4 regions of the Virgibacillus saliphilus genome follow, and region 3 is predicted to be linked to each of the others. Evidence: riboswitches for the same ligand, from Rfam matches in the RefSeq annotation. Region 3 holds a riboswitch; each other region holds the start of a gene.

Region 1 (2,205 bases), 1.8 Mb from region 3:
CTATACTGGCGAAGTCGATTTTTATATTGCAAATCCGGATGATCCGTTGGTGCAGACATACCAGAAAATGTTCCCTGAATTGTTCACAGAGGAAATCCCAGCAGACGTGCAGGCTCATTTCCGCTTCCCTGAAAGATTATTTAGCATTCAAGCATCAATGTATGGTACGTATCATATGACTGATCTGGAAATGTTCTATAATCGGGAAGATGCATGGGAGTTCCCGACAGAGAAATACTTTAACGAAGATATTGAAATGGAACCATACTATGTAACAATGAAGCTTCCCGAATACGATGAGGAAGAGTTTATTCTGATGATGCCTTATACACCGAAAAATCGTCAAAATATGCTTGCATGGATCGGTGTACGTAATGATGGGGAATATTATGGTGAAAAATTTGTCTATCGTTTCCCAAGGCAAGAAAATATTTACGGTCCGCAGCAAATTGAAAACCGGATTAACCAGGATAGCACGATTTCTCAGGAATTGAATCTTTGGTCACAAGGTGGATCAGAAGTGATTCGTGGGAACTTACTTGCCATTCCAATTGAAGATACAGTTATATACGTCGAACCAATTTATATTGAGTCTTCCAATGAGACATCACTTCCGGAAGTAAAACAGGTTGTCGTTGCTTATGAGGACCACATCGTAATGGAAGAAACGTTTGAGGAGTCGATGGAGCAAATGCTCAATCTTGTGGATCCGAATCGTCAGCCAGATGAAGAACAAACATCTGAGGAAGAGCCGGGGGAACAAGAACAGCCAATTTCAGAATCTGACGAGCTATTACAAGAGTTTTCAGATCTATTCAATTCCTATCAAGATGCGTTAGCTGAAGGCGACTGGAATAAAGCTGCAGAAATTATGACAGAAATAGAAGACAAATTAACTGAGGAAGAACAATGATTGTAATAGAGAAAAGAACTCCAGAGGAATTTGGGGTTCTTTTCTCTAACATCATTATTAAAATTTTCAAAACTGACTTGACTTATCGGATTAATTAAAATACACTATACCATATAATTAAATATTCTTATCCAGAGAAGCTGAGGGATGTGGCCCTATGAAGCTTCAGCAACCTCTGACAAATGTTGGAAAGGTGCTAATTCCACCGAGAGTAATCTTGGGAGATAAGAGCGGAATATCAGATAAGCCCTCTTTCTCATTATAAGAAAAGGGGGCTTGTTTTAATGGCGAAGTGCAGAATTTCTTGCTAAGAGAATATAGTAAAAATGCATGGATAAGAAAGGATGATCATTATGAGTGAAATTGTTGTGATATCAGGAAGTCCTTCAGCCTTTTCGCGTTCAGAACAAGTGCTTAAATATCTAGGGAACTTACTTAAACAGGAACATTTCTCAGTGACTCATATTTCGATTAAAGATGTGCCGGCAGAGGAGGTATTTCAAGGGAAGTTTGATAGTCCGGCTATTCACGAAGTGACAGAACTAATCCAAAATGCCAAGGGTGTTATTGTTGGATCGCCAGTGTATAAGGGTGCCTATTCAGGAGTCTTAAAAGCGTTGCTTGATATTCTCCCACAGGATGTACTCAAACACACACCAGTACTTCCGCTGATGACAGGTGGGAGTGCGTCTCATTTGCTAGCGATCGAATATACCTTGAAGCCAGTGTTAGCTACGTTAAAAGGTCATAATTTAAAAGGTCTCTATCTGCTTGATCGTCAAATAGATAAAAGAAAAGAAAACCCCATTATCGATGAGGATATTTTACAACGTACGAAAAAGCAACTTCAGTATTTTACTGAGATCGTTAACAGGCAGGCCTCAACAGTGTTTTTAACCTGATTGGACGATTCATGAAATAGGAGGAGACAACTCAAAAAAAGGATGGAAGCATACACTTAGAGATATTTATCTATCCAAGGAGTAATTGCCGAATCATCACTCTGGAAAAAATACCAAAAGCGTATTGTAAAATAACTGTATGAAAAAAGAACCGGTGCCATTTAATTGAAAGGCACTGGTTCTTTTTATTTTTAAACAAAGGAGTTGACATTTTACCAACAATGACTATACACTTAATTCAACAAAGTTGAATACAATTATATATAGTTGAATAAAGTTAAAGTAATTAATTGTTTTTGTAAGCGCATTCTTATCACCTATTACTGACTATCTTTAACTAGGGAGGGAAGACCATGCAGCATTGGCCGGATTTTGTACAGGTAAAGGAAG
Region 2 (2,205 bases), 3.1 Mb from region 3:
GCGCTGCACGAAAGGCTGTATCCCCCGAAGTAATAGGAAGAATAATAACACCAAGTACAGCGATTGTGCCACCAATTGCCCCAAGCAGGGTTGTCGCTACCTCATTTACCACAGCAGAAGGAGTACCGGCATTAATCAACGCGTTAAGGTTTTCTCCATGAAAAAGGCTCATGGAAGCAGCAGCCCAAATCATCGCTATAACAGCTTCTGTGATCATCATCCCGTAGAAAATATACCGTCCTTGTGACTCCGTTTGAACAGTGCGAGAAATAATCGGTGACTGTGTTGCATGAAATCCGGACAAGGCACCACAAGTTATGGTTAAAAATAACATGGGAAAGATTGCTAGATTATCCGGGTGCATATTTTCCAGTGTAAGCTCAGGGATGGCTGAACCATAACCGGAAGTAAACATGGTAATTCCAACTCCAAGTGTACCAATTAAGAGAATAGCACCAAGGATTGGGTATATTCTACCGATAATTTTATCAATTGGCAGGACAGTAGATAAAAGGAAATACCCAAATATAAGAGCTAAAATAATCCATAACGCCATCTGGCCATCAAGTAGAACATGAAGGAGAGAGCCGGATGTTGTCGCAAAAACCGTTCCTACTAAAAGAAGTAGTAACAGTGCAAAGGCATTGACCAAATGCTTTGAAAAATTACCTAGAAATTTACCAGCAAGTTCCGGAATATGAGCACCTTTGTTTCGAATGGAAATCATTCCTGTCAAATAGTCATGAACGCCACCTGCAAAAATGGAACCCAGAACGATCCAAATAAAAGCTACCGGACCAAATAACGCACCCATTATTGGGCCAAATATCGGTCCTGTTCCAGCGATATTAAGCAATTGAATCATTGCATTGTTTTGCTTTTTCATTGGAACATAATCAACGCCATCGTGGTTAGCGATTGCAGGTGTTTGACGTGATTGATCTATTCCAAATATTTTTTCTATACATTTCCCGTATGTAAAATACGCAATAATTAATATAATAATAGATATGAAAAAGGTTAACATGTGCTACCTCCTGTTGTTTGAAATAGATATTGAAATCGTTTGCATAATATCATTAATTAACGACAAAAATCAAGTAATTTTCATTAAAAATTATATGCGTTTTCATTGTGTATGAATTCTATGAATGGAAATCAAAAAAATTTAAAAATACAGTTGACTTAATCACCAAAACACTGTAAATTATATACAATTACATAAACGAACTTCTTATCAAGAGAGGTGGAGGGTTATGGCCCTTTGATACCTCGGCAGCGGGCTCTTTGTGAGTACTGTGCCAATTCCATCAGACAGACGTCTGAAAGATAAGGGGAGGAGTACAGACCATTCAAACTCTCTTCTTATTGTGGAAGAGGGTTTTTTCGTTTTGATAGAGGAAACCGTTTCGGTAAAAAACGGCTAAATAATAAGCAAAAAAGGAGAGAAACAATATGACAGAATATGGAGTATGGATTATCGCTCTTGCTATTGGCTATACTTTTTCATTGATAATTGCCGGTCAGTTTGCGAAGCGGCGTTTAACTAAAAAAGATAGCTATTTTGTCGGTAATCGAAATTTCAATAAATGGATTGTGGCATTTTGTATAACTGGATTATTTTCCGGATCCACATATATTTCCATTCTTGAGCTTTCGTATTTAAGCGGGATATCAGCAGTTTGGTATGGAGTAGCAGAAATGGTTCAAATTTTTATTATTGCCTTTTTAATCATTCGTTCATTCCGTAAAAAAATGCTTGTTACTGTCTCTGGCATGATTGGTGATAAATATGGGCGGACTGCAAAGGGAATTTCCGGGGCTATTACCGCCTTTGCGTTTCCAATGTGGTCGGTTGCTACTGCGATTGCATTTGCCTCCGCTATTCATGTATTTACTGGGATTTCGCTGCCTCTATCTGTAGCTTTTACCGCAATGCTGCTTTTTGTTTATCTGCAGGCTGGCGGTATGTGGTCCATTGCCTTTACACAAACGATGAACATCGTATTATTTGGACTAATGATTATTATTGGTATCATTGCCTTTTTCTTAAATCCTGGAATCGATGGCCTGCGTGCACTTGCTATCGAAAGACCAGCCATGTTTAATCTTGGTAGCGCTGGGCTGCAAGTAATCGTTGTGTGGTTTGGAACTTTTCTAGTAAATGTTATTCTTGCTCAAGCCGCTTTCCAGATGGCACTTTCT
Region 3 (2,205 bases):
TTGTACATTTTACAAAACCGGAAGACTCTTATGAAACGCTAGAGACGTTAACTGGGAATGCGGAAAATGTATTACAGTTGTTGAATCTACCATACCGTGTGATGAGTATGTGCACAGGTGATTTAGGTTTTACCGCAGCGAAAAAGTACGATATTGAAGTATGGATCCCTAGTCAGGATACGTATCGCGAAATTTCTTCATGCTCCAATTTTGAAGCTTTCCAAGCAAGACGTGCAGGCATCCGTTTTCGGCGAGATGAAAAGGGAAAGCCGGAATTCGTTCATACGCTTAATGGATCCGGACTCGCCATCGGTCGCACAGTCGCAGCTATTTTAGAAAATTACCAGCAGGAAGACGGATCAGTAATCGTTCCTGAAGTGTTGCGATCTTATATGGGTGGGAAGGATGTTATAAAGTAAGAGAGGTCTGTCCCTCGGAATATTAATGCGATAAAGTAGTAAGGACAGTTCCCAGCCTAGTTTGTAGACACAAAAACTGTAGCGGACATGGTGCTTCGGCATTCAGCGCAATTGGTTCGGTATTCCGAGCGTCGGTTTCGGCAATCGTGGCTTATTCATCGGCATTCAGCGTTTTATGTTCGGCATTCATGTCTGAACTTCGGGTTTCAGTATAGGGGGGCCTATTTTTTCCTACGTTAATACGTTGATGTATCGAAGACACTCCCCTTACAAGAAAATAATTTCTAAAAAAAACAATTGACAAATTAAAATAACGATAGTATTGTATATAGCAATACAAATTTAATAATTATTACTTCTTATCAAGAGAGATGGAGGGACTGGCCCTGTGAAATCTCGGCAACGAACTTTTTTTATAAAAGTAACGTGCCAACTCCAGCAAGCGATGAGCTTGAAAGATAAGAAGAGGATGAATACACGCGTTACCTCTTCTTATCTTTATAAGAAGGGGTATTTTTATTTTCGAGGGGGAGAGAGCTTGATTACATTTGAACATATGACAAAGGTTTATCAGGGTACGTCTCAAGAAGTGAAGGCCTTAGATGATGTTAATCTGCATATTGAAAAAGGCGAAATATATGGTGTGATCGGCTTCAGTGGTGCTGGGAAGAGTTCATTAATTCGGTGTGCCAATCTACTTGAGCGTCCGACATCGGGGAAGGTTATTGTGAATCATCAAGATCTATTAAGCCTTTCAACGAAGGATTTAAGGGAAGCCAAACGTAATATTGGAATGATTTTCCAGCACTTCAATTTATTGAATTCGAAAACGATTTTTACAAATGTAGCAATGCCTTTGTTACTTACCAAAACACCAAAAGAAGAAATAAACAAAAGGGTTTATGAACTGTTGGAGTTCGTTGGATTACGTGATAAGGCGGATAACTATCCAGATCAGTTATCCGGCGGACAGAAACAGCGTGTAGGCATTGCACGATCACTCGCTACACAGCCTGAAGTTCTGTTATGTGATGAGGCGACGTCAGCTCTGGATCCGGAAACAACCAATTCAATTTTGAAGCTATTGAAGCGCGTCAATCAGGAGTATAATATTACGATATTAATTATTACGCATGAGATGGCGGTTATTCGTGAAATTTGCGATAAAGTAGCGGTGCTGGATAATGGAAAAGTAGTTGAGTCAGGCTCTGTATTCGATGTGTTTTCCCAGCCTAAAACAGAGGTTGCCCATAATTTTGTCCGTTCCGTTATGCATGATGAGATACCTGAATCGGTGCACCAACTGCTTCAAAGGCAAGACGGGGATCATCAAATTTATCGCATTGTATTTACCGGTGAGTCAACAGGAGCACCACTGCTTTCCCAAATAGCGAAACATTTTAATGTCGAAGTGAATGTATTATTTGGAAGTATTACCGAATTACAAGGGACACCATTTGGCAATTTGATTGTGAAATTTGAAGGGGACGAAAAGGAGATTAATCGTGTCATCATGCATGTTCATCAGAAAAAAGTAACGATAAAGGAAGTGTTAGCAGATGTTAGTTGATTGGCAGCAAATTTCAGGCGCATTATGGGAAACAACTATCATGGTAATTGTCTCTTTACTATTTGCCGCTATCATAGGATTGCCGTTAGGAATTTTACTTGTTGTAACACGAAAAGGGCATTTATGGGAGAATAAAATAGTTTTTACCATTTTAAACGCTATCGTAAATATTTTCCGATCCATCCCGTTTATTATTTTAATGGTTGCAATCATTCC
Region 4 (2,205 bases), 2.7 Mb from region 3:
TTATTTTACCTTGGAGTATATTTATGTCGAGATCGAATTTCCTAGCAAGTTGACTTATCAAAGCCTGATTTGTCGTCTCACCAATAAAATGAAGCCGTATTATCCTTCCTTGCTCATACGTATGGATTAAATGAGAGATGCTATCATCCTCATTCGCACCCATAACCTGTTCTACGAATTTCTTTGTCACAGGTTGTTTTGGATGCAGGAACACGTTTAATACATCTCCTTGTTCCACAATTTTCCCTTCGTCCATCACCGCAACTTGTTTGCAGATTTTGCGTATAACATGCATTTCATGAGTGATCAGGATAATGGTCAGGCCCAGTCGCTGATTAATATCAACCAGTAAGTCGAGGATGGAATTGGTCGTTTCCGGATCCAGTGCGGAAGTTGCTTCATCGCAAAGTAACACTTTCGGATTGTTTGCTAAAGCACGAGCAATGCCTACACGCTGTTTCTGCCCCCCGCTTAGCTGAGATGGATATGCATTTTCTCTTCCAGAGAGTCCTACCAAATCAATGAGTTCCCGTACACGTTCCTCGCGTTCCCCCTTTGCAACACCAGCTATTTCTAGTGGAAATACAATATTATCCGTCACCGTACATGACCAAAGCAAATTGAAATGCTGAAAAATCATTCCAATCTCCTGCCGAGCCAAGCGAAGCTCTTTGGCATTTAATTCCGTTATTTCCCTATTTTCAATTTCTACGCTACCACGGGAAGGATCTTCCAAACGATTAAGCAAACGAACGAATGTACTTTTTCCGGCCCCACTATAGCCGATTACGCCGAATATTTCGCCTTCTTTTATGGTAAGGGTCAGATCATCCACAGCTGTTATTTTCTTATTGTTTGTTGTAAAGTATTTACTCAAACCCTTAATTGAAATCACGTCTCATCCTCCTTTTGATACAAGTTTCGAATGCCTTGCTAAACATAAATAACGTCCTTCTGTAAGAGAACAGAAGGACGTTATAATTTTACCTTCGTTCCCTCATCTATCAAAGAATTACACTTTGCAGGAATTGGCACCTTTCAGACATAAAAATGTCGAGGTTGCCGCGGGTTCGTAGGGCCAGTCCCTCCACCGCTCAAGATAAGAGATACATTTTCATTTTATTCATCAATGATATAGATCGTAGCATGCTATGCTTTTTATGTCAATTCTATTTTCTCTCTCAGTCAACTCTTCACAAATAACTCAGGCTTATAATCCGTTAGATACGTATAGATATTTGCAATAGAGTGAAAAGCATAGATTTTTTCTTTTATCTCATTGCCTTCCTTAATTAAGAGACATGGAACACTCTCAATTTGCTGTTCTTGCATAAAAGTAGCATGTAGGGATGCATTCATCTTATAAAAAATGTCTTCTTTATGCACGGATTCTATTTTCGTTAACATTGTTTGTGCCAGATGACATGTGCCACAAAAAGGGGTGTAAACAAATAATAGATAACGTTCTTGCTTTAACAGCTCATTTGTTATTTCTTGCAAAACTACCACCCTAAACTAAAAAAATTGGATTCACCGCAAATCCCGTACGCACCAGAGCAGCAGCAAGCATGTGTCCAGGAGTTGTTGCTACTTCGCGGTATTCACTACTGACATATAAATGTTTGGCAAGTGGAAGCTCCCGCCTCAATTGTTTCCGTAATTTTATGCCTGCAGGGTCTTCATCAACCATGATAAAGACATCTTTATTATCCAAATCATAGGTTTCCAGAAGATCATCAAAACGCTCAACACCAAGTGTACCATTTGTGCATAGAATCGTGACATCTTCTGTAAGAACCTTCTTGATTTCTCTTTTATCGGTCAATCCTTCAACAATAATAACTTTATTTGTTTCATGATCCATGATCCCACAACACCCCTGATAAAATCAACCAAAAAAGCTTCTATACATGTGTTTATGATCAAGCTATTTCTAAACGATCCTTGCTTTTACACCGTCGCAGTTTCGATCATTTGTGTAAAAGCTACAATACGTGAAAAAAGCTGTGATACAAATAAGGCTGACTATACAACTATTTTCATTGTTGTAAATCAGCCTGTCTTTCGTAACTATAAGCACGAATTAGCTTTCATCTTCGTCCGTAATCGCATTATATTGTTCAGACGTTAATAGGCGATCAAGCTCCGATTCATCAGATGGTTCAACAACAACCATCCATGCTTTATCATACGGAGAATCATTTA

What was found. Region 3 has a riboswitch for S-adenosylmethionine ahead of KFZ56_RS00080 (methionine ABC transporter ATP-binding protein). Riboswitches for the same ligand answer to the same signal wherever they lie in the genome.
Region 1: another riboswitch for S-adenosylmethionine. It lies ahead of ssuE (NADPH-dependent FMN reductase); the one in region 3 lies ahead of KFZ56_RS00080 (methionine ABC transporter ATP-binding protein).
Region 2: another riboswitch for S-adenosylmethionine. It lies ahead of KFZ56_RS15180 (sodium:solute symporter family protein); the one in region 3 lies ahead of KFZ56_RS00080 (methionine ABC transporter ATP-binding protein).
Region 4: another riboswitch for S-adenosylmethionine. It lies ahead of KFZ56_RS13330 (methionine ABC transporter ATP-binding protein); the one in region 3 lies ahead of KFZ56_RS00080 (methionine ABC transporter ATP-binding protein).

Annotation. Positions count from the first base shown of each region.
Region 1 is NZ_JAGYHC010000001.1:1,836,078-1,838,282, forward strand. It holds gene KFZ56_RS08800 (UPF0182 family membrane protein) at 1-913, shown strand, start outside; SAM riboswitch class I at 1,038-1,144, shown strand; gene ssuE (NADPH-dependent FMN reductase) at 1,267-1,815, shown strand; gene KFZ56_RS08810 (hydroxymethylglutaryl-CoA lyase) at 2,169-2,205, shown strand, end outside.
Region 2 is NZ_JAGYHC010000001.1:3,151,808-3,154,012, reverse strand. It holds gene KFZ56_RS15185 (carbon starvation CstA family protein) at 1-1,027, opposite strand, end outside; SAM riboswitch class I at 1,232-1,336, shown strand; gene KFZ56_RS15180 (sodium:solute symporter family protein) at 1,456-2,205, shown strand, end outside.
Region 3 is NZ_JAGYHC010000001.1:18,567-20,771, forward strand. It holds gene serS (serine--tRNA ligase) at 1-419, shown strand, start outside; SAM riboswitch class I at 776-884, shown strand; gene KFZ56_RS00080 (methionine ABC transporter ATP-binding protein) at 958-1,989, shown strand; gene KFZ56_RS00085 (methionine ABC transporter permease) at 1,979-2,205, shown strand, end outside.
Region 4 is NZ_JAGYHC010000001.1:2,742,857-2,745,061, forward strand. It holds gene KFZ56_RS13330 (methionine ABC transporter ATP-binding protein) at 1-895, opposite strand, end outside; SAM riboswitch class I at 995-1,106, opposite strand; gene KFZ56_RS13335 (thioredoxin family protein) at 1,186-1,500, opposite strand; gene KFZ56_RS13340 (toprim domain-containing protein) at 1,511-1,864, opposite strand; gene gcvH (glycine cleavage system protein GcvH) at 2,084-2,205, opposite strand, start outside.